4 regions of the Roseateles sp. GW821-FHT09G03 genome follow, and region 1 is predicted to be linked to each of the others. Evidence: predicted binding sites of a transcription regulator. Region 1 holds the regulator's gene; each other region holds the start of a gene.
The links. Region 1 encodes LexA, which represses DNA repair genes until DNA is damaged. Its sites were predicted from a motif close to ACTGTATNNNNATACAGT; they were not measured.
Positions count from the first base shown of each region.

Region 2: a site for LexA is predicted at 2,142-2,159, ahead of AC07OZ_RS00085 (ATP-dependent helicase). Genes of this name have one in related genera too.
Region 3: a site for LexA is predicted at 1,291-1,308, ahead of ruvA (Holliday junction branch migration protein RuvA). Genes of this name have one in related genera too.
Region 4: a site for LexA is predicted at 3,327-3,344, ahead of imuA (translesion DNA synthesis-associated protein ImuA). Genes of this name have one in related genera too.

Region 1 covers NZ_JBWKOK010000001.1:456,644-461,798, forward strand. Annotated here, with positions in the region: gene gltX (glutamate--tRNA ligase) at 1-528, shown strand, start outside; tRNA gene AC07OZ_RS02040 (tRNA-Ala) at 671-746, shown strand; tRNA gene AC07OZ_RS02045 (tRNA-Glu) at 790-865, shown strand; tRNA gene AC07OZ_RS02050 (tRNA-Asp) at 1,048-1,124, shown strand; tRNA gene AC07OZ_RS02055 (tRNA-Ala) at 1,172-1,247, shown strand; tRNA gene AC07OZ_RS02060 (tRNA-Glu) at 1,309-1,384, shown strand; tRNA gene AC07OZ_RS02065 (tRNA-Asp) at 1,487-1,563, shown strand; gene AC07OZ_RS02070 (helix-hairpin-helix domain-containing protein) at 1,630-1,935, opposite strand; gene lexA (transcriptional repressor LexA) at 1,953-2,630, opposite strand; gene AC07OZ_RS02080 (asparaginase) at 2,745-3,680, shown strand; gene AC07OZ_RS02085 (organic hydroperoxide resistance protein) at 3,776-4,210, opposite strand; gene AC07OZ_RS02090 (MarR family winged helix-turn-helix transcriptional regulator) at 4,261-4,809, opposite strand; gene AC07OZ_RS02095 (ATP-binding cassette domain-containing protein) at 4,982-5,155, opposite strand, start outside.
Region 2 covers NZ_JBWKOK010000001.1:23,759-28,913, reverse strand. Annotated here, with positions in the region: gene AC07OZ_RS00100 (carbohydrate ABC transporter permease) at 1-82, shown strand, start outside; gene AC07OZ_RS00095 (ABC transporter ATP-binding protein) at 93-1,172, shown strand; gene AC07OZ_RS00090 (TspO-related membrane protein) at 1,087-1,956, opposite strand; gene AC07OZ_RS00085 (ATP-dependent helicase) at 2,173-4,257, shown strand; gene AC07OZ_RS00080 (hypothetical protein) at 4,390-4,884, shown strand; gene AC07OZ_RS00075 (hypothetical protein) at 4,890-5,155, shown strand, end outside.
Region 3 covers NZ_JBWKOK010000012.1:31,521-36,675, forward strand. Annotated here, with positions in the region: gene AC07OZ_RS28525 (sensor histidine kinase) at 1-446, shown strand, start outside; gene AC07OZ_RS28530 (response regulator) at 588-1,241, shown strand; gene ruvA (Holliday junction branch migration protein RuvA) at 1,352-1,921, shown strand; gene ruvB (Holliday junction branch migration DNA helicase RuvB) at 1,950-3,014, shown strand; gene AC07OZ_RS28545 (porin) at 3,109-4,062, opposite strand; gene AC07OZ_RS28550 (sterol desaturase family protein) at 4,189-5,155, opposite strand, start outside.
Region 4 covers NZ_JBWKOK010000009.1:206,454-211,608, forward strand. Annotated here, with positions in the region: gene AC07OZ_RS26580 (Crp/Fnr family transcriptional regulator) at 1-236, shown strand, start outside; gene AC07OZ_RS26585 (GNAT family N-acetyltransferase) at 297-887, opposite strand; gene AC07OZ_RS26590 (response regulator transcription factor) at 1,233-1,916, shown strand; gene AC07OZ_RS26595 (sensor histidine kinase) at 1,906-3,294, shown strand; gene imuA (translesion DNA synthesis-associated protein ImuA) at 3,397-4,263, shown strand; gene AC07OZ_RS26605 (Y-family DNA polymerase) at 4,214-5,155, shown strand, end outside.

The DNA.
Region 1 (5,155 bases):
GTGTCGTGGTTCGACGGCAGCCACATCTCGAAGAGCCCCGCGCAATGGGATCCGGCCAAGCTGGAATGGGTCAACTCGCACTACATCAAGCAGGCCGACGATGCGCGGCTGGCCTCGCTGGTCGCGGCGCAGCTGACCAAGCGGGGCTTGGCCGCGCCGGAGCGCCTGGAAGCGATGTGCGGCCTGTTCAAGGACCGCTGCAGCACGACGGTGGCGCTGACTGACTGGCTGGCGATGTATGTGTCGCCAGTGACCCCGAGCGAGACTGATCGCGCCCAACACCTGACCGACGCGATCAAGCCGGCCGTGCTGGCCTTCGCGGACAAACTCGAAGCGCTGGCGGTGTGGGACAAGGCCGCCATCAGTGGGGCCATCAAGGAAACCATAGCCACACACGGTCTGAAGATGCCGCAACTGGCGATTCCCGTGCGAGTGCTGGCCTGTGGCCGTTCGCAGACGCCGTCGGTGGATGCGGTGCTGGAACTTTTCGACAAAGAAATTTTGTTGAACCGCTTGCGTTCCGTTTAAAACTCGATCTATACTCTCGTTCTCGCTTGAACAGCGCGACGTTCGAAACGAACTTCGAAGCGGCAACGATGAATCAAAACGGGGAGCGCAAGCTCCCCGATGAAATTCAAAAGCTGAAAAGAAGCCGGATCGAATCCCCGAAGGGGGTATAGCTCAGCTGGGAGAGCGCTTGCATGGCATGCAAGAGGTCAGCGGTTCGATCCCGCTTACCTCCACCAAACTTCAGTTTGCGTGGCGCGCGGTTCAAGAGAAGAAGGTTCAGTCCCCTTCGTCTAGAGGCCTAGGACACCACCCTTTCACGGTGGCTACAGGGGTTCGAATCCCCTAGGGGACGCCAAGTTTCGAACTTGGTTATTGACCAGAGATTGAACGAGAAAATCGAAAAATTCTTCGGAAATCGATTTGATCGTTGTCAAAATCAGGTACAGTAACGAAATCGACGCAGCGATGACATCAAGCAATTGATCGAATCAAAGCAGGAAAAGTTTGATGCGATAGATCGAAAGATCTTGAGTATCTGGAGTGGTAGTTCAGTTGGTTAGAATACCGGCCTGTCACGCCGGGGGTCGCGGGTTCGAGCCCCGTCCACTCCGCCAACACAGTTGAGACTCGGGCGGCGTACCGATTCGATGCGAAAGCATTCGGGGGTATAGCTCAGCTGGGAGAGCGCTTGCATGGCATGCAAGAGGTCAGCGGTTCGATCCCGCTTACCTCCACCAGAGCACCTTCGGGTGTGAGGTTGCAGAGTACGCGCAGTTCGAGTCAAGACAAGCAAGTCCAGTCCCCTTCGTCTAGAGGCCTAGGACACCACCCTTTCACGGTGGCTACAGGGGTTCGAATCCCCTAGGGGACGCCAAGTTCGACAAGGCTTGGCTGCATCGCGGTTCCGAAAGGTATCGATGGTTTGCAGCGAAACTTGTTCGCAAATGATATCGACGCACTCAATAGCGTCGTATCTGGAGTGGTAGTTCAGTTGGTTAGAATACCGGCCTGTCACGCCGGGGGTCGCGGGTTCGAGCCCCGTCCACTCCGCCAACATTAAAACCCTGTCGATGCAAATCGGCAGGGTTTTTTCTTTGGTGCGTTTGATTTGTCCCGTGATCAGAGATCTGGATACTCGCGCTTTCGCTGCGCCGTATAACTCCACCAATCTCGGGGAGCGTTGCCGTTCATGAAATCGACGGCGGCCATATAAGTATCCAGCACGCAGGGATCGTGTCGTTGGCCTGTGAGCTTGCAAATTCGCTGATACAGGGCGAAGGCGTCGGCGCCCACGAGATCCGCAGGTTGGCGAATTCCCATCAGTTCAAAATCCCGAACCATCGCGGGCCCGATGTTGGGAATCTGCCGCAAAGTCGCACACTCGGCGGCCGAGGCCGCCTTGGTGTGCGTCTTTCGCGCGCTCACGACGCCGCTGCCGGGATTCAGTGGAAGCCGCCGGAGCGGATCAGACCGACCGCCAGCCCTTCGATCGAAAACTCCTCATCGGAAGTGACTTCGATCGGCTCGAAGTCCGGGTTCTCGGGCAGCAGGCGGATCCCATCGGCATGACGCTGGAAGCGCTTGACGGTGACCTCTTCACCGATGCGCGCCACGACCACCTGACCATTGCGCGCTTCGCTGATCTTCTGAACGGCAAGCAGGTCGCCGTCCATGATGCCGATGTCCTTCATGCTCATGCCTTTGACGCGCAGCAGGTAGTCGGGCGCCTTCGAGAACATCGAGGGGTCGACGCTATAGTGCTGCTCGACATGTTCCTCGGCGAGGATAGGCGCGCCGGCGGCCACGCGGCCCACGAGCGGCAGCGTCAACTGCGCGAGGCTGGCCAGCGGCAACGCGAACTGGCTGTGCTCCCGGGCGCGATTGACCTGGCGCAGGGCCGTCGACGGCAGCCGGATCCCGCGGGCGGTACCGCCCACCAGTTCGATGACGCCCTTGCGCGCCAAGGCCTGCAGGTGTTCCTCGGCGGCATTGGCGGACTTGAATCCCAACTGCTGCGCGATCTCCGCGCGGGTGGGCGGCGAGCCGGTGCTCTCGATGCTGTCGCGGACCAGATCGAAGATCTGCTGTTGTCGGGCAGTGAGTTTGGGCGGTGTGTCCACGAGCAAGCCTTTATTCCATTGAGGGGCGGATGTCGAAGACGAGGCGACCTTGAGGGTTCAAAAGCCGCCTGAGAATTCATCCAGCATCTGGATTTTTATACAGGAGACGACAAATTGCAAAGTGCGGCCCAGACCCTCGTGATCATCGGGACCGGCGGGACCATCGCCGGCGCCTCCGGCAGCGCGACGGACAACGTCGGCTACAAGGCCGGCTCGCTGTCGGTCGAGTCGTTGGTGGGCGCGGTGCCCGCGTTGGCCTCGAAGGCGCTCGAGGCTGAGCAACTGGCGCAGCTCGACAGCAAGGACATGGATCACGCGACCTGGGCGCGTCTCGCGCGTCGGGTGCGGGAGCATCTGGATCGCCCCGAGGTCCGCGGCGTCGTGATCACGCACGGGACGGACACGCTCGAGGAGACGGCCTACCTGCTGCAACGCGTGCTCGCGCCGGAGAAGCCGGTCGTCCTGACGGCCGCGATGCGCCCGGCGACGGCCATTCAAGCGGACGGACCGCAGAACCTGCTCGATGCGGTGGCCGTGGCGGAGACCGCTGGCGTCCGCGGCGTCGTTGCGGTGGTCGCGGGTCAGGTCCGGTCGGGGTTGGAACTGCGCAAGACGCACACCTACCGCCTCGATGCCTTCGAGGCCGGGCCTGACGCCGGCCCGCTGGCTGTGGTGGAGGAGGGCATCGTGCGCCGCTTCCGCGATTGGCCGGAAGGCGAGGCTTTGGGCGCGAGCGTGCTGCCCGAAGACGCGTCGCGGTGGCCGTGGGTCGAGGTGCTCGCCAGTCATGCGGGCGCCGATGCGCGTTCGCTCGACGCGTGGCGCGCAGCCGGACTCCAAGGCCTGGTGTTGGCCTGTACAGGGAACGGCACGCTGAACCGGGCGCTGGAGGCGCCGGTGCAGGCGCTGAAGGATGCGGGCGTCCCGGTCTGGCGCACGACGCGTTGCGCGCAGGGACGCATCGTCGGCGCAAACGACGAGCCCGCGGCAGCACTGTCCCCGTGGGCTGCGCGCATCGAATTGCTGCTCGCACTGCTGCGGTCCCGCTGAGCTCGTCGCGCGCCGCGGCGCTCATCAACGACAAAGCGCCGGCATTGCCGGCGCTTTTTTTCATCGTGAATCCGGAGCGGGCCGGACCCGGACGATCAGACGATCGTCAGCGTGACGTCGATGTTGCCGCGCGTGGCGTTCGAGTACGGGCAGACTTCGTGCGCGTCGGCGACCAGCTTTTCCAGCGCGGCGCGGTCCATGCCCGGCACCGAGATCTTCATCGACACGGCGATGCCGAAGGCGCCCGGCTTGTTGGCGTGGGGGCCGATGCCGACTTCGCTGGTGATCGAGACTTCAGCCGGCAGGGCGACCTTGTTGCGGCCGGAGACGGCCTTCATCGCGCCGATGAAGCAGGCCGAGTAGCCCGCGGCGAACAGCTGCTCGGGGTTGGTGCCGGCGCCGTCGTCGCCGCCCAGCGCCTTGGGCGTGGACAGCTGGACCTTCAGGCGGTCGTCCGACGATTGCGCGGTGCCTTGACGGCCGCCGGTGGCGGTGGCGGTGGCGGTGTAGAGGGCTTTTTCGATGGCCATGTGAGGCTCCTTGGTGGTGATGGGTTGGGGGTGAAAACGGATGCTCGGGGTCAGGTCTTGCCATCCCCGTTGGAGGCGGCGTTATCGCGTGCCAGGTGGGTCAGTACGTTGCCACGCAATTCATGCAGGCGTCTTGTCAGCGACTCCAGTTCGGTGGGACCGCAGGCGCTGGCGCATGCCAGGTGTTCTGGGATGGCGACCGCCTGCTCACGCAAGGCGCGGCCGGCGGACGTCAGGTGGATTTCCACGCGGCGCTCATCGGCCGTTGCACGGCGGCGCTCGATGAGGCCGCTCGATTCAAGCCGTTTCAGCAGCGGGGTGAGCGTGCCGGAGTCCAGGTTCAGGCGTTGCCCCAGATCGGAGACGCTCGGCCCATCCGTCTCCCACAGCACCAGCATCACCAGGTACTGCGGATAGGTCAGGCCCAGCGGAGCCAGCAGCGGCTTGTAGAGCTTCGTCATCGCCAGCGATGTCGAATAGAGCGCGAAGCACAGTTGAACATCGAGCTTCAGCCAGTCCGTGCCCGCAGGCGCCGGCTGGTCGTGCAGGCGTGCCGTGGTGGCGGCGACCGGCGGGTTGAAGGGCTTCGTGTTCGGCATGGGATGAACTATAGCGAGCAATTCAATTGCGCACAATTGAAATGGTCTTTGAGCGCGGTTGACGGGAACTATCGGCGGCCAGGGCTGGAAGTTCCAGAAGGAACAACGCCCCGGGGACAGGTGTCGCCGGGGCGTTGTTGAACTGGAGGGGTCGGGAAGGAGCTTGTGGGGCTCAGCCCGTCGCCTGGATCGCGTCCACCTGCTCGCTGAGCTCCAGCCAACGCAGTTCGGCGGCTTCGACCTCGTCGCCGATGGCCTTCAGTCGCTTGCCAGCGTCCGCAATCTGCGCGGGCGTCCGACCGGCGCCGGACAGCTGGGCTTCCAGCGCGGCGCGCTCGTCTGCCCA
Region 2 (5,155 bases), 430 kb from region 1:
CGCACTGCCGACGCTCGTGGTCTACGTGGTCGCGGGCAAGTATTTCGTGCGTGGGCTGACCGCCGGCGCCGTCAAGGGTTAAGGAGTCAAGCATGGGCGCGCTCGCCATTTCTCAAGTCCGCAAGAGCTACGGATCGGCCGACATCCTCAAGGGCATCGACCTGTCGATCGAGGCCGGAGAGTTCCTGATCCTGGTCGGCCCGTCGGGCTGCGGCAAGTCGACGCTGCTGGCGATGATCGCCGGCCTGGAGCACCCGACCTCGGGCGCGATCCACATCGGCGACCGGGACGTCACCTACCTGCCGAGCAAGGACCGCGACATCGCGATGGTGTTCCAGAGCTACGCGCTCTATCCGAACATGAACGTCGCGCAGAACATCGCCTTCGGGCTGGAGATGCGCAAGGTGCCGAAGGCGCAGCGCGAGACCACGGTGCAGCGCGTCGCGAAGATGCTGCAGATCGACCACCTGCTGGACCGCAAGCCGGGCCAGCTGTCCGGCGGCCAGCGTCAGCGCGTGGCGATGGGGCGCGCGCTGGCGCGCGATCCGAAGCTGTTCCTGTTCGACGAGCCGCTGTCCAACCTGGACGCGAAGCTGCGCATCGAGATGCGCGCCGAGATCAAGCTGCTGCATCAGCGCACCAAGACAACGACGGTCTACGTCACCCACGACCAGGTCGAGGCGATGACGCTGGGCGACCGCATCGCGGTGATGCGCGACGGGCTCGTTCAGCAGTTCGGCACGCCGGAAGAGATCTACACGCGGCCGGCCAACCGCTTCGTGGCGGAGTTCATCGGCTCGCCGACGATGAATTTCGTCAAGGCCGAGCGCAACGGCGGCGGCGCGCTGGCCGCGCAAGGCGTGACCCTGCCGGTGAACGCGGCGCAGCAGGCCTCGATCGACGCGGCCGGCGGCGTGCTCTACGGCGTGCGGCCGGAACACATCCGGCTGGCCGAGACGACCGACGCCGGCGCGGGCGGCATGCCCGGCGTGCTGAAGATGAGCGAGCCGACCGGTCCCGAGACCTACCTGCTGGTGGATACGCCGTCAGGCCCGATGACGGCGCGTGTCTCGGGCAATCCGCACCTCAATGTCGGTGACGCGGTTCGACTGCAATGGGCGGCGGAGTCGGCCCATCTGTTCGACGCGAAGGACGAGCGCCGCCTGGCGTGACCGTGCCGGTGGGGCCGAGAGGTCTCACCCGCAGCCAGATCGTCTGCGCCGCGAGCACCGCGGCCAGCGCCAGCGCGATCCAGGCGGAACCGTCGGAGCCGGTCATCGGCGAGGCGGTCTGCTTCACGTACACGCCGACGAGGCCCCACACCGCGGCGCCGGCATACCCGAGCGCCGCGGGGCCGGTGCCCGGCGCGTGCAGCCGCGCGTTCGCGACGAGCAGCAGCAAGGCGGCCAGCGCCCACAGCACCAGCGTCCAGGGCAACTGGTCCTGCGTCGGCAGCATCTGCGCGGCGACGACGGTCTGCGCGGTGTCCAGGAAGGCGGCGAGCGACAGCCATCCCGCATGCAGCGCAAGCGGGAACACGGCCAACCACGACTGCGCGCCGCGCGGCATCGCGCGCGCCACCAGCATCAAGGCCCACAGCAGGCTCGCCAGCGCGGCCCAGATGACGGCCAGCGCCAGCCCGAACCACTGCTGCGAGAACACGATCATCCAGCTCGCTGTCAGCGTGAAACCGATGACGACCAGCCAGTGGCAGCGATGGGAATCGCGGTGCCCTTCCCGGTCCGGGACCGGCTGGCCGCGCAGCAGCCACACGGCGAAGACCAGGTCGAGCAGGAAGATCACCCCCCAGATCGAGAAGGCGTAGCCGTCGGCGACGAGCAGCGTCGGGAAACGGTCGGAAATGGCGCCGTTGTCGGGGCCGAAGACGCCGCGCTGGGAGGCCCACGCCACCAGGGGCATGGCCAGCGCGCTGAGGATGACGAGGATCTGGAGCATGTCCCATCATGGGCAAGGCACATTCCTCCGGCAAGCCGGGCGCTCGTGCACGCAGGCCAACGGAAGGCCAAGCGCGGGCTCTCCACGACTCAGGGGGCATCGCGTCCGCGAACCCCCAGAGTCATTCCGGCCCCATACGCACTCGCTGACCTCGCTCCTGCGATGGGCACGGTGCCCGGCGAGGGGCTGTGAATGCATACAGCTATGATCACGGCCATGTGCCCCGTTGCCCTCGCCGACACGCCAAACGACGTCTTCGCCGACCTCAACCCCGAACAACGATCGGCGGTCGAGCATGGCCTCGGCGAAGCCGCTCAGGACGGCCACGGACCACTGCTGGTGATCGCCGGTGCGGGCTCGGGCAAGACCAAGACCCTGGCGTCGCGCGTGGCCCGCTTGATCCAGGCCGGCGCGGACCCTCAGCGATTGCTGCTGCTGACCTTCTCGCGCCGGGCCGCCGGCGAGATGGAGCGCCGCGCGGGTCGTGTGCTGCACCGCGCGTTGGGCTTGGCCACGACGCAGGCGCCCCCGCGTTTTCCGTGGGCCGGCACCTTCCACAGCGTGGGCGCGCGGCTGCTACGCGAATACGCGCATCGCATCGGCCTCGCACCCAACTTCACCATCCTCGACCGCGCCGACGCCGAGGACCTGATGGGTCTGCAGCGTCAGGCACTCGGCCTGGCCGAGACCACCGAGCGCTTTCCGTTGAAGGCGACCTGCCTCAACATCTATTCGCGCGTGGTCAACAGCGAGGCGCGGCTGGACCAGGTGCTGCAGGAACACTTCCCGTGGTGCTTCGCGGTCCACGACGAGCTCAAGCGCCTGTTCAAGGCCTACGTCGAGGAGAAGCAGCACCAGCAGCTGCTCGACTACGACGACCTGCTGCTCTACTGGTCGGAGCTGATGGGCGACGGCACGCTGGCCGCAGAGCTCGGCGAGCGTTTCCAGTACGTGCTGGTCGACGAGTACCAGGACACCAACCGGCTGCAGGCGACGATCCTGAAGCGGCTCAAGCCGCGGGGCGACCGGCTCACGGTGGTCGGGGACGACGCGCAGGCGATCTACTCGTTCCGCGCTGCCGAGGTGCGCAACATCCTGGAGTTCCCCGCGCAGTTCGATCCGCCCGCGCGCGTGGTCGCGCTGGAGCGCAACTACCGTTCGACGCAGACGATCCTCGACGCGTCGAATGCCGTGATCGCGATGGCGCGCGAGCGCCACGAGAAGCGCCTGTGGACCGACAAGGCCTCGAGCGAGCTGCCGCATCTGGTGACCGTCGACGACGAGGCGCGGCAGGCGCAATGGGTCGCGGACAAGGTGCTGGAGCGCCGCGAGCAGGGCCTGAAGCTGACGCGCCAGGCAGTGCTATTCCGCACGTCCAGCCACGCGGCGCCGCTGGAGCTGGAACTGACGCGGCGCAACATCCCGTTCGTCAAGTTCGGCGGGCTGAAATTCCTCGAGAGCACGCATGTGAAAGACGTGCTGAGCGTGCTGCGCTGGGCAGAGAACCCGCGCGGCCGGCTGGCCGGTTTCCGCGTGGCGCAGCTGCTGCCGGGCTTCGGTCCGGCGAGCGCGAGACGGCTGCTCGATGCGATGGCGCCGGCGGCCGACCCGGCGCAGGCGCTGCGCGACTTCGAGCCGCCGCGCGCCGCGGCGTCCTCGTGGACGGCGTTGCGCGAACTCATGCTGCAGCTCATCTCGGGCTCAAGCTGGCCGATGGATCTGGAAGAGGCGGTGCAGTGGTATGCGCCGCATCTGGAGCGGCTCTACGACGACGCGCCGGTGAGACTGTCCGACCTGGAACAGATCACGCGCATCGCGCAGGGTTACGGCTCGCGGGAGCGGTTCCTGACCGAACTGACGCTGGACCCGCCCGACGCCAGCAGCGACGAGTCCGGCGTGCCGTTGAAGGACGAGGACTACCTGATCCTGTCCACGATCCACTCGGCCAAGGGCCAGGAGTGGAACGCGGTGTACCTGCTGAACTGCGTGGACGGCTGCATGCCCTCGGACCTGAGCACGGGCGCGCAGGCTCAGATCGAGGAGGAACGGCGACTGCTCTACGTCGCGATGACGCGGGCGAAGGACCACCTCGCGGTGATGGTGCCGCAGCGCTTCTACGTGACGCAGCAGACGCGCAACGGCGACCGGCACCTCTACGCGAGCGTGTCGCGTTTCCTGCCCGGCAAGGTGGTGCGCCACTTCGAGAAGGTGGGCCCCGCCAACCAGGCGCAGGCGCCGCTGCCGGAGCTCGTGAAGCCGGCGATGGATGTCGCCGCGAAGCTGCGCAAGGCCTGGGACTGAGCTCCCCCTTCGGGCGGAGCGGATCCCCCGACGCGATCGATTCAATCCCTCATTGGTGCGCACTCTCCGTCATCGTCGCAGAGCCGCAACTGGGTGGATCGCAATACGCCGAAGCGCTCATAGCATGAAGGCATGCAGTCTCCCGCCCTCGCCACAGCGGTGGCCGCCCTCCTCGCGGCCAGTCCGCCCAGCCTGATCCCGCAGTGGATCCAGGACCTCAACACAGTCGTCGGTCTGATCGGCTTCGCGATCACGGTCGCAGTGGGGTGGCAAGTCAGGAACGTCAGGCAGTCGTTCCGGTCCCGAGCCCGTCTTCCTGCCATCACCAAGGATCTGGAGATCAAGGTCCTAGGTCTTAGCGCACTTCTCGACAGTCCGAAACCTCCATGGATCGTATTGCGAGCGGCCCTCTCTTCAACTTCTGCGACGTTGGAGATTGCGTTGCCCTTCGCGCCGTCGCGCGCGCGAACCCCCGTTCGAGAGGCCATCCGCTACGCGGCAGAAGCAGTGGCTGATCTTGACGGGGAGAAGGCGGGAGCGTCCAAGGCATCGGCGCGTGCTCGAGATGAGCTGCACCGGGCCTTGCTGCATCTCAACGAGGCATCCGTCAGTTTTCATTTGGAGTAATCCCCATGCTCATCAACGAGAAAAACCTCTCTCTGGTTCTCGCCCTCTATCGCCTGACGCTGCTCCGGGAAATCGAATGGCACGTGGCCCAGCCGGCCACCGACTCCAACAAGGATGCGCGCGGTGTGCTTCGCTACGAGACAACACACGAAGGTTTTCATTTCGCCGTGTATCAGCTGGATCACGGCAGCTACCACCGGCCGCCGAACTCCAATCTCTGGATATCGCGACATGTCCTCGCCGTGCTTGATGACCAGGGTCGGGAGATTTG
Region 3 (5,155 bases), on a different contig from region 1:
AGGAAATGCGGCTGTCGGTGCGCGGTCTGACTGGCAAGCCGGTGCAACTGCTGGACGCGCTGGGGGACTGGCGCGCCGAAGTGGTCTCGCGCCTGGCCCAGGCCAACATCCTGGCCGAGTGGAAATCGCCCGCGGAAGACATCGAACACACCTTCCCCGCCCGCGCCTACGTCCAGACGACGCGCATCCTGCGCGAATCGGTCAGCAACATCATCAAGCACAGCGGCGCCACGCATTGCGTGATCAGCTGTTCTGCGCAGGACGGCTACTTCTCGGTGGTGATCCAGGACAACGGCCAGGGCATTCCGCTGGAGCTCGAAGGTCGCTTGGACAAGGGACACGGCATGGCCAGCATGAAGGCCCGCGCCAAGCAGATGCATGGCCAGTGCCTGGTCGAATCCGGACCCGGCTGGGGCACCGTCATCCGCCTGACGATCCCGCTCTGATCGCGGTTCAGCGTGATCCATTGCCGCCGGCGCCACAGTCCGGCGTTGATCAGGATGGTCAGCCCCTCCATAAAGCCGTACCGTTGCGTGAAGTCAGCGAGCACTCCGCCCGCACGACAATCCTGAGCAAGAATCCGCGCCATGAACCACATCCTGCTCCTTGAAGACATTCCTGAAATCCGCGCCTGGCTCAAGGTCCTGGTCAAACAGGTGTTCGCCAACGCGGTCGTCACTGAATGCTCGCGGGTGCAGGACGCGCTGCAGCAGGTCAATTCGCAGCGTTTCACGCTGGCATTGCTGGACCTGGGTCTGCCGGACGGTTCCGGCGTCGACGTGATCTCCGCGCTGCGCGAGAAGCAGCCGGAAGTCCAGTCGGTCATCGTCACCATCCATGACGACGACGAACATCTCTTCCCCGCCCTCCAGGCCGGCGCCTTCGGCTACCTGCTCAAGGAACAGTCGCGCGAACTGCTGGTCGAGCAGCTCCAGCGCATCAGCCAGGGCGAACCGCCGCTGTCGCCGTCGATCGCCCGCAAGGTCATCGCCTATTTCACGTCGCAACGCCGGCCGCAGGCCGCGCAGGTGCTGCACGAGGTCTCGCTGACCGACCGAGAGACGGAAGTGCTGCTGCGCGTCGCCAAGGGGTTCACGCTGCCCGAGATCGGCGTGCAGCTGGGTCTGTCGCGCCACACGATCGCCGACTATGTGAAGCAGATCTACCGCAAGCTCAACGTGAGCTCGCGCGCCGAGGCGGCGCTGGAAGCCCAGCGCCTGGGGCTTTTCGGCAGGAACTGAACATCCCGCGCGCGAATGGCAGAGGGCCGTTCGCGCGCCTCGGGAAAATACTGGACAAACATCCAGCAAATCGCCGTCGAATCGCTTCCGAACGCGGATAATCCGCGCCCATGATCGGCAAGCTCACCGGCGTCATCGCGGAAAAATCGCCTCCGCAGATCCTCATCGACGTGCAAGGCGTCGGCTACGAAGTCGACGTGCCGATGAGCACGTTCTTCAACCTGCCGGGCCTGGGCGAGCGCGCGTCGCTACTGACGCACCTCAGCATCCGCGAGGACGCCCACGTGCTTTTCGGCTTTCTCACCGCCGAAGAGCGCAGCACCTTCCGTCTGCTGATCAAGATCAGCGGCGTCGGTCCCAAGATGGCGCTGTCGCTGCTGTCGGGCATGTCGGTCGGGGATCTGGCGCAGGCCGTGTCCAAGCAGGAAGCCGGCCGTCTGGTGAAGGTACCGGGCATCGGCAAGAAGACCGCCGAGCGGCTGCTGCTGGAGCTCAAGGGCAAGCTGAGCCCCGACCTGTCGCTGCCGGTGTCCGTGGCGAACGACGCGCAGGCCGACATCCTGCAGGCGCTGGTCGCGCTGGGCTACAGCGAGAAGGAGGCGGGCACCGCGCTTAAGACCTTGCCGCCGGACGTCGGCGTCAGCGAAGGCATCAAGCTGGCGATGAAGCACCTGTCATGAACCCTCGCGCGCGGCGTACCCTCTCATCATGAGCATCCAGACCGACGACTTCACGCCCGCGCCGCAGCAGGCCCGCCTGATCAGTGCACAACCCGCGTCGCCGAACGAGGACGCGATCGAGCGCGCGTTGCGTCCCAAGCTGCTCGACGAATACGTCGGCCAGGCCAAGGCTCGGGAACAGTTGGAGATCTTCATCGGCGCCGCGAAGAAGCGCCACGAAGCCCTCGATCACGTGCTGCTGTTCGGACCACCCGGGCTGGGCAAGACGACACTGAGCCACATCGTCGCAGCAGAACTGGGCGTCAACCTGCGCCAGACCAGCGGCCCGGTGCTGGAGAAGCCCAAGGACCTGGCGGCCATCCTGACCAATCTCGAGCGAAACGATGTCCTGTTCATCGACGAGATCCACCGGCTCTCGCCGGTCGTCGAGGAAATCCTCTATCCGGCACTGGAGGATTACCAGATCGACATCATGATCGGCGAAGGCCCGGCAGCCCGCTCGATCAAGCTCGACCTGCAGCCTTTCACGCTGGTGGGTGCGACCACGCGCGCCGGCATGCTGACCAATCCGCTGCGCGACCGCTTCGGTATCGTCGCGCGGCTGGAGTTCTACACCGCCGACGAATTGCGGCGCATCGTGACACGATCCGCTTCGCTGCTCGGCGCGCCGATCGATCCGGAGGGAGCGCTCGAAGTCGCGCGCCGTTCGCGCGGCACGCCGCGTATCGCCAACCGCCTGTTGCGCCGCGTCCGCGATTACGCCGACGTCAAGGCCGACGGCACCATCACCCGCACGATTGCGGAAAAGGCGCTGGCAATGCTGGACGTCGATCCTCTGGGCTTCGACCTGATGGACCGCAAATTGCTGGAGGCGGTGGTGCACCGCTTCGACGGTGGGCCGGTGGGGCTGGACAATGTTGCCGCAGCCATCGGCGAAGAACCCGGCACCATCGAGGACGTGATCGAGCCCTACCTGATCCAGCAGGGCTTCCTGCAGCGCACGCCGCGCGGGCGGATCGCGACGCTGGCGGCATATCGCCATCTCGGCGTAGCGCCTCCAAAGCAGGCGGGGCAGTTGTTCGACCTCGAATGAATGCGCCAGGCTCGCAGGCAACGGGTCTGTAGTCATCGTTGCAACAACGAAAAAGGCGCTCCGAAGAGCGCCTTTCTGCTTCGTGATCCGGAGATCAGAAGTTGTGGCGGATGCCCAGGGCGAACGAGTTCAGGTCGTTGACCTTGTTCGCGGTGGTCGCGTCCACGGCGGTGTAGAACGCGTAGACCTTGGTGCGCTTGCTCAGGTTGTAGTTGTAGGCCAGCGTGTATTGCTTGCCACCGTTACGACCGTTGTTGAACGAGTAAGCGCCGGCCTTGGTGCCACCGACGTTCAGGTGGAATTCAGACTGGCCCAGCGTGTACATCACAGCCGCGCGGCCGATCCAACGCGAATCCTTGGCGCCCGGCGATTGCGGCGTGCCCGACTCTTCACGCTGCGCGTAGCCACCGAACGTGAAAGCGCCCAGTTCATACAGGCCGCGGATGGCGTATTGCTTGGCGCTGCCTTGCTTGCTGTAGCCAGCACCCAGGTGCATCGGGCCTTGGTCGTAGTTCAGAGCGACGTCGTAGCCGCGCGGATCGACGCCTTCACCGGCATGCAGCGTGAACTCGCCGTTGAAGCCGCTGATGTTCGGGGTGAAGTAGCCGACCTTGTTGGTCTGCGTGAAGCCGGCGCCGGAGTACAGCTTGTCTTCCGACGTGCCGGTGTCGTGGTTGTGCATCGACACATAGTCGGCCGTGGCGTAGTACGAGCCGGGGGTCCAGCGGCCCAGGCGGATCGCGCCGAATTCGCCGGCCAGTTGCACGCTGGCTTCACGGTTCCAGAACGCCGAATTGGTCTGGCGACCGTCGTCCGAGTTCAGACCGTGTTCCAGTGCGAAGCTCGCCTTCAGACCGCTGCCCAGGTCTTCCGTGCCCTTGAAGCCCAGACGCGAGTTGTTGTTGATCACCGAGGCGACACGGTCGGCATTGCCGGTCTTGATGCTTTCCACCGAGGTGTTGATACGGCCCCAGAGCGTGACGGAGCTCTGCGCGAACACGGGAGCGGAAAGGGCCGCGATGGCCGCAGCGAATGCAATCTTTTTCATACCCACCTTCATCCAGTTGGAGGTTTCAGCCGGTCTGGCTCAATGGCTTTACTGCAAGGTGTGCGGAGTATAGAAGTGCGTTGCACGCACCCATAACGCCCGACGCAAAATTGCAACAGTTCCCCGTTAGGGGTGAACCAGAGGGTCCGCGGGTGATAACAGGCGCGCCGTCAGCACCTGCCCCGCCAGCAGTCCCGCAAGCACGGCGATCTGCTCGACCGGGCCGAGCCGATGGGCGTTCCAGAGGAACAGCGCCACCGCCCCAAGCAGCAGCAGGAACATCGCGCCCGCCGCCCAGGCGTGCGAGGACACGACTTTCGGGTCGAACAGCGGCCTTCCGTGCGGGTCGAATCCGGGCGCTATGCGAGCGCCGATGCCCGGTTCCCAATGTGCCGGCTCCCACCACAGGCGTAGCTTGTCCCGCCAGCGCGGCGTGCGTCGCGTCTTGTTCAGCAACTTGGCATAGACCTGCACGTTGGCCGTCCAAGGGTTCCAGCTCTGCAGCGCGTCGCGGGTGCCGTAGACACAGGGTTCGCGGTCCAGCTCTTCCTCGAAGCTCCCGAACATCCGGTCCCAGATGATGAGGATTCCGCCGTAGTTGCGATCAAGATAGGGATCGTTGACAGCGTGATGCACACGATGATTGGACGGCGAGCAGAACCAGCGGTCGAACCATCCGAGCTTGCCGATCTGCTGCGTATGCACCCAGAACTGGTACAGCAGATCGACCAGGGCGACGACCGCGTAGACCAGCGGCGGAAACCCGAGGATCGCCATCGGCATGTAGAAGAGCCAACCGACGAGCCAGCCACTGCCGGTCTGGCGCAGCGCGGTGGACAGGTTGTAGTCTTCGCTCTGGTGATGGACGACGTGCGCGGCCCACAACAGCGCCGTCGTGTGGCCGAGCCGGTGGTGCCAGTAGTAGAGGAAGTCATACAGCAGCAGTCCGAGAAGCCAGACCCACCAGGCACTCGCATCCAGCCGGGTCAGCGCCGCGCGCTCGAACACCCACGTGTAGATGCCCAGCGTGAAGAGCTTGGTCAGCACCCCCACCACCTGGCTCAGCATGCCGAGCGCGATGCTGCTCACCGCG
Region 4 (5,155 bases), on a different contig from region 1:
ATCCCGACCTGCGTGTGGCGCGCAACCTGGCGTCGCTCTTCCATCCGCAGCTCTACCCCGGCGTGAACGGGCTGCTGCGCATCACGCAGCAGGAGCTGGGGCACCTGGTGGGACTCTCGCGCCAGCGCGTCAACGAGGCGCTGCGCCACCTGCAGGAACAGCGCCTCATCGCCGTGGAATACGGCGGGCTCCGGGTGCTGGATCTCGCGGGGTTGCGGGTGTATCCGCAGCAGTGAAGACGCGCTCGCCGGACATGTCGACGATGAATGCGACGACGTCGGGTGAGGCCGTCTGCCTCACGCCCCGAACGGCGTCGCTTCCGGCGGTTCCTGCGGCAGGGCCGCGTACTGCCCGGCGTTGATCTCGTAGAGCAGGCTGGCCGCCTCGCCCGGGCAGTCGGCGACCGAGCCGGTCAATCGCAGGCCGACACGCTCCAGCGTCTTGCGCGCCGCCGTGTTGCCCGGCGCCAGCAGTGCATGCACCGACGTCGCATGCAGGCTGTCGAAGGCCAGCGCCAGCGCGGCCGTCGCCATCTCCGCCGCGTAGCCCCGGCCCCAGTGGTCGGACAGGAAGTGGAACTCCAGCAGCAGCGCCGGCGCGCCGCAGATGCGGCCCCGGCTCAGGCCGCCGAAACCGATCGCGCCCAGCGAGGGCTGCTCCCGCAGCGCCACCGCCCACGGCCCCAGACCGTCGCGCGTCCACAGCGCGCGCCACAGTTCCAGCCGCTCCGACGCGGCTGGACCGCCCGCGTCGAATCGACGGTTCGCGGGATCGGTCAGCAGGTCGCGGAAGCTGCGCGCATCCGCAGCGGCCGGCGGACGCAAGGTCAGCCGGCGGGTCGCGGTGAGCCGCTCGACGGCGGGGATGGAGATGAAGGGCGCAAGCATAGGGTTAACCCGCAAATTATGCGCCCAAGCCGGATTTCAAGTGCACCCTCGACCGAGCGGTCGGTGACAGCCCCGGACTTGCGTCACGAAACGTGACGAAGAGGAAGGAACCTCAGAAGCTTTGAACCTGATGCGCGCCCATCGCCCATCTTTTGCCCACCGTTCGCCCCGATCACGGGCGATGCCCCTCGCGTGGGCGGTGCCGACAGCCCGCGGACAGGTCGGGAGGTCCCCGCTCGCATAGCATTCCCGGCATCCGCGGGGCTCGCGGGGGGAACACTCCCCTCCGGGTCCCGTCCCCCAGGACGACGCGGCGCCCGGCGCCGCAGGAACGAGAGCCTCGTGATGAAGCTGCTGGTCATCGAAGACAACCCGGACATCGTCGCGAACCTGTTCGCCTACCTCGAGCCGATGGGCTATGCGCTGGACGTGGCCCGCAACGGCCTGGGCGGTCTGGCGCAGGCCGCCGCCGGCTCCTACGACGCGATCGTGCTGGACCTGACCCTGCCCGGCCTGGACGGCCTGGACGTCGCCCGCCGCCTGCGCAAGGACTTCCGCCGCCCCACCCCCATCCTCATGCTGACCGCCCGCGACACGATCGCGGACAAGGTCACCGGCTTCGAGAGCGGCGCCGACGACTACCTCGTCAAGCCCTTCTCGCTGGTCGAGCTGGAGATCCGCCTCAAGGCGCTGATGCGGCGCTCCCACGGCCTGAACCTCAGCTCGGCGGTCAGCTACGCGGACGTCAACTTCGACCCCGACACGCTCGAGGCCACCCGCGCCGGCAAGCCGCTGCAACTGACGCCGACCGGCTACAAGCTGCTGTCCGCGCTGCTGCGCGAGGCGCCCAAGCTGGTCCGCCGCGAGGACCTCGAGCGCGAGGTCTGGGGCAACGACCCGCCCGACAGCGACGCGCTGCGCACCCACATCCACGCGCTGCGCGCGGCGCTGGACAAGCCCTTCCCCGTCCCGCTGCTGAAGACCCATCCGGGCATCGGCTACCGGCTGGTGTCGCCCGATGCGGGATGAGCCGCGGCGCGACCGCGGCGACCATCGCAGCCCCCACCGCAGCAACCACCCCGGTGAACACCGCGCCGGCCGCTCGACCGCCGCCCCGACCACGCTGCGCACGCGCGTGGCGGCCGCCTTCCTGCTGCTGACGCTGCTGGTCTGCGGCGCCTTCGCGGTGGCTGCGGTGCGCATCGCCTCGAGCATCGAGGACCGCCTCGTCGACCAGCGCCTGGACCGCACCGCCGACGAACTGGTCGCCCGCGAGAAACAGGGCCTGGAGGCCGACCTGCCGCCCAGCGTCACGCTCTACCGCGGCGACGCGATCCCGCAGGCGCTGCGCGGCAAGCCGCCGGGCAAGTACACGCTGCCGCAGGAAGACACCACCTTCACCGCGCTGGTCCGCGACGACCTCGGGACGGTCTTCGTCCTGACCGACCGCGACGAGGACTTCGCCAAGATCGAGGCCGGCGTCTACGGGCTGCTCGGCCTGGCCTTCGTCTGCTGCCTGGGGTTGGCGCTGTTCCTGGCACAGCTGACCGCGAGCCGCATCGTCGCCCCCGTCACCGCGCTGGCCAGCGCCGTCGAGACCGATGCCGCGCCGCGCGACTATCCGCTGCTGGACTCGACCGACGAACTGGGCGTGCTGTCGCGCGCCTTCGCGGCCAAGACCGAAGCGCAGCAGCGCTACCTGGACCGCGAGCGCTGGTTCACCGGCGACGTCAGCCATGAGCTGCGCACCCCCCTGGCGGTCATGCTGGGCGCGGCCGAGATCCTGAAGGCGCGCCTGCACGACCGCGACGACATGGTCGAGCTGGCCGAGCGCATCCGGCGCACGGCCGCCGACACCAGCGAGCGCGTCGTCGCGATGCTGCTGCTGTCGCGCGATCCGGCCAGCATCGGCGCGCCGCCGACCGCGCTGCTGCCGCTGCTGCGCCAGGAAATGGAGCGCTGCCGGCCGCTGCTCAAGGGCAAGGAGGTCGAGATGACGCTGCATGCCGCGTCCGCCGACGCCGGCCTGGAAGTGCCGGCGCGGCCCGAGCTCGCGGCCATCGCGCTGGGCAACCTGATCCGCAACGCCTGCCAGTTCACCGACCAGGGCCGCGTCGACATCCGGCTCGAGGCCGGCCGCGTGGTCATCGAGGACACCGGCATCGGCATCCCGCCGGCCGTGCGCGACCGGATCTTCGACCGCTTCATGCAGGTCGACCCGGCCGGCGCCGGCAGCGCGGGCCTGGGCCTGGCCATCGTCAAGCGCGTCGCCGAGCACCTGGGCTGGAGCGTCAGCCTCGAGGCGCCAGCACGCGGAGGGACGAGATTCGTACTGACCTTCCCCGCTTCGCCCGTGCCTGAGGGGACCCCGGGCGGCTCTTCCGGACATTCTCCCGGGTTGAGTTGAAACAGCCCTGGACGGGCCTGTCGTCGTCCTATACTGTATGCAAATACAGTAATTCCACGCCGGTTCCTCAACCGGCGTTTTTGTCTCTCGCCGACGCCCGCCATGCCTTCCCCGTCCACCCCTCTTGCCCCGCTTCCGCCCGCCGTGGCAGAGGCGATCTGGCGCGGTGACGCGCTGGGCCGCGGCACCGACACCGTCTGGCCGAGCGGGTTCGACGCGCTCGACGCCGAGCTCCCGGGCGGTGGATGGCCGGGCCGCCAGCTGACCGAGGTGCTGCTGCCGCAGTTCTCGCTGGCCGAATGGCGGCTGGCGGGTCCGGCGCTGCGGCGCGTGGTCGCCGACGGCGCCGCGGTGGCGATGGTCGGACCGCCCAAGCGCCCCCACTTGCCCGGCCTGATGCACCTGGGGCTGGATGAACGGCACCTCGTCTGGATCGACGCACGCGCGCCATCGGAACGGCTCTGGTGCACCGAACAGCTGATCAAGTCCAACGCCGCCGGCGCGGTGCTGGCCTGGATGCCTCAGGCCGCGCCCGAGCAGTTGCGAAGGCTGCAGGTGCTGGCGCAGTCGTTCGAAGGGCCGGTGTTCCTGTTCCGGCCGCTGGCGGCGCGCCATGACCCTTCTCCGGCCCCGCTGCGGGTGCTGGCGACGATCGATGCCGACTGGGCCCTGGACGTCCAGATCCTCAAGCGCAAGGGGCCCGCCCACGAGACCCCACTGCGGCTGGCCTCGATCCCCGGCGGGCTTGAGCGCGTGCTGACGCCGCGCGTGATGCGGCCCAGCACGATGCGTCCGGTGGCGCCTGTTCCCCTGCCGGCCCCCATGCCGGCTCCGGTCCCAGTCGCCGAGGCGGTCACCCACGCCGAGGCCCTTTCCCCGGGCGAGCCCGTTGCGCTCGCCCTGTTCCCGGAGTTCTCCCATGCTGTGGGTCGCACTGGTATTGCCGCCTCGTCCGCCGGCACCGTTTGAGGACCCGACGACCGCCCCGCCGCCCCATCCCTGGGGCGTGTGTGCGGAGACACAGGCGGGTCTGGCCGTGTGGTGCCTGCAGTTCACGCCGCGCGTGGCCTTGATGGAAGACGCTGTCGTGATGGAGGTCGAGGCCAGTCTGCGCCTGTTCCGGGGCCTGCCCGCGCTCAAGGCTCGCCTGAGCGACGAGGCGCCCGACCTGGGCGCCGTCGGCATCGGCTGGGCGCCGTCGGCCACCGCCGCGCTGGTGCTGGCGCGCTGCGGCGTGCTCGACCTGGGCGGGCGGCTGCTGCAGGCGGTGCTGGACCCGCTGCCGCTGCAGACGCTGAGCGCCGGCGCTGAACACGCCGAGCCGCTGAGCCGCGCCGGCATCAACACCCTGGGCCAGTTGCGGGCCTTGCCGCGCGGCGGCATCGGCCGGCGCTTCGGCGCGGCGCTGCTGACGATGCTGGACCAGGCCTACGGGCTGCGCCCCGAGGCGCACGCCTGGGTCGCCCTGCCCGAGGACTTCCACGCCCGCATCGAGCTGCCCAGCCGCGAGGACCATGCACCCGCGCTGCTGATGGGCACGCGGCCGCTGCTGATGCGGCTGTGCGGCTGGCTGGCCGCGCGCCATGCCGGCGCCACCGGCGTGACGCTGCACTGGGTGCACGATTCGATGCGCGCCAAGGACGCCGGCGAGGGCGGCAGCCTGACCGTGCGCACGGCCGAGCCGATCCGCGAGCTCGAACACTTCTGCCGGCTGATGGCCGAGCACCTCGCCAAGACCCAGTTGCTGGCGCCGGTCGGCGAGCTGCGGCTGGAAGCGGTCGGGGTGCAGGCGCTGGTCGAGGACAGCGGCTCCCTGCTGCCCGACGTGGTGCGCACCGGCGAGACGCTCTACCTGACGCTG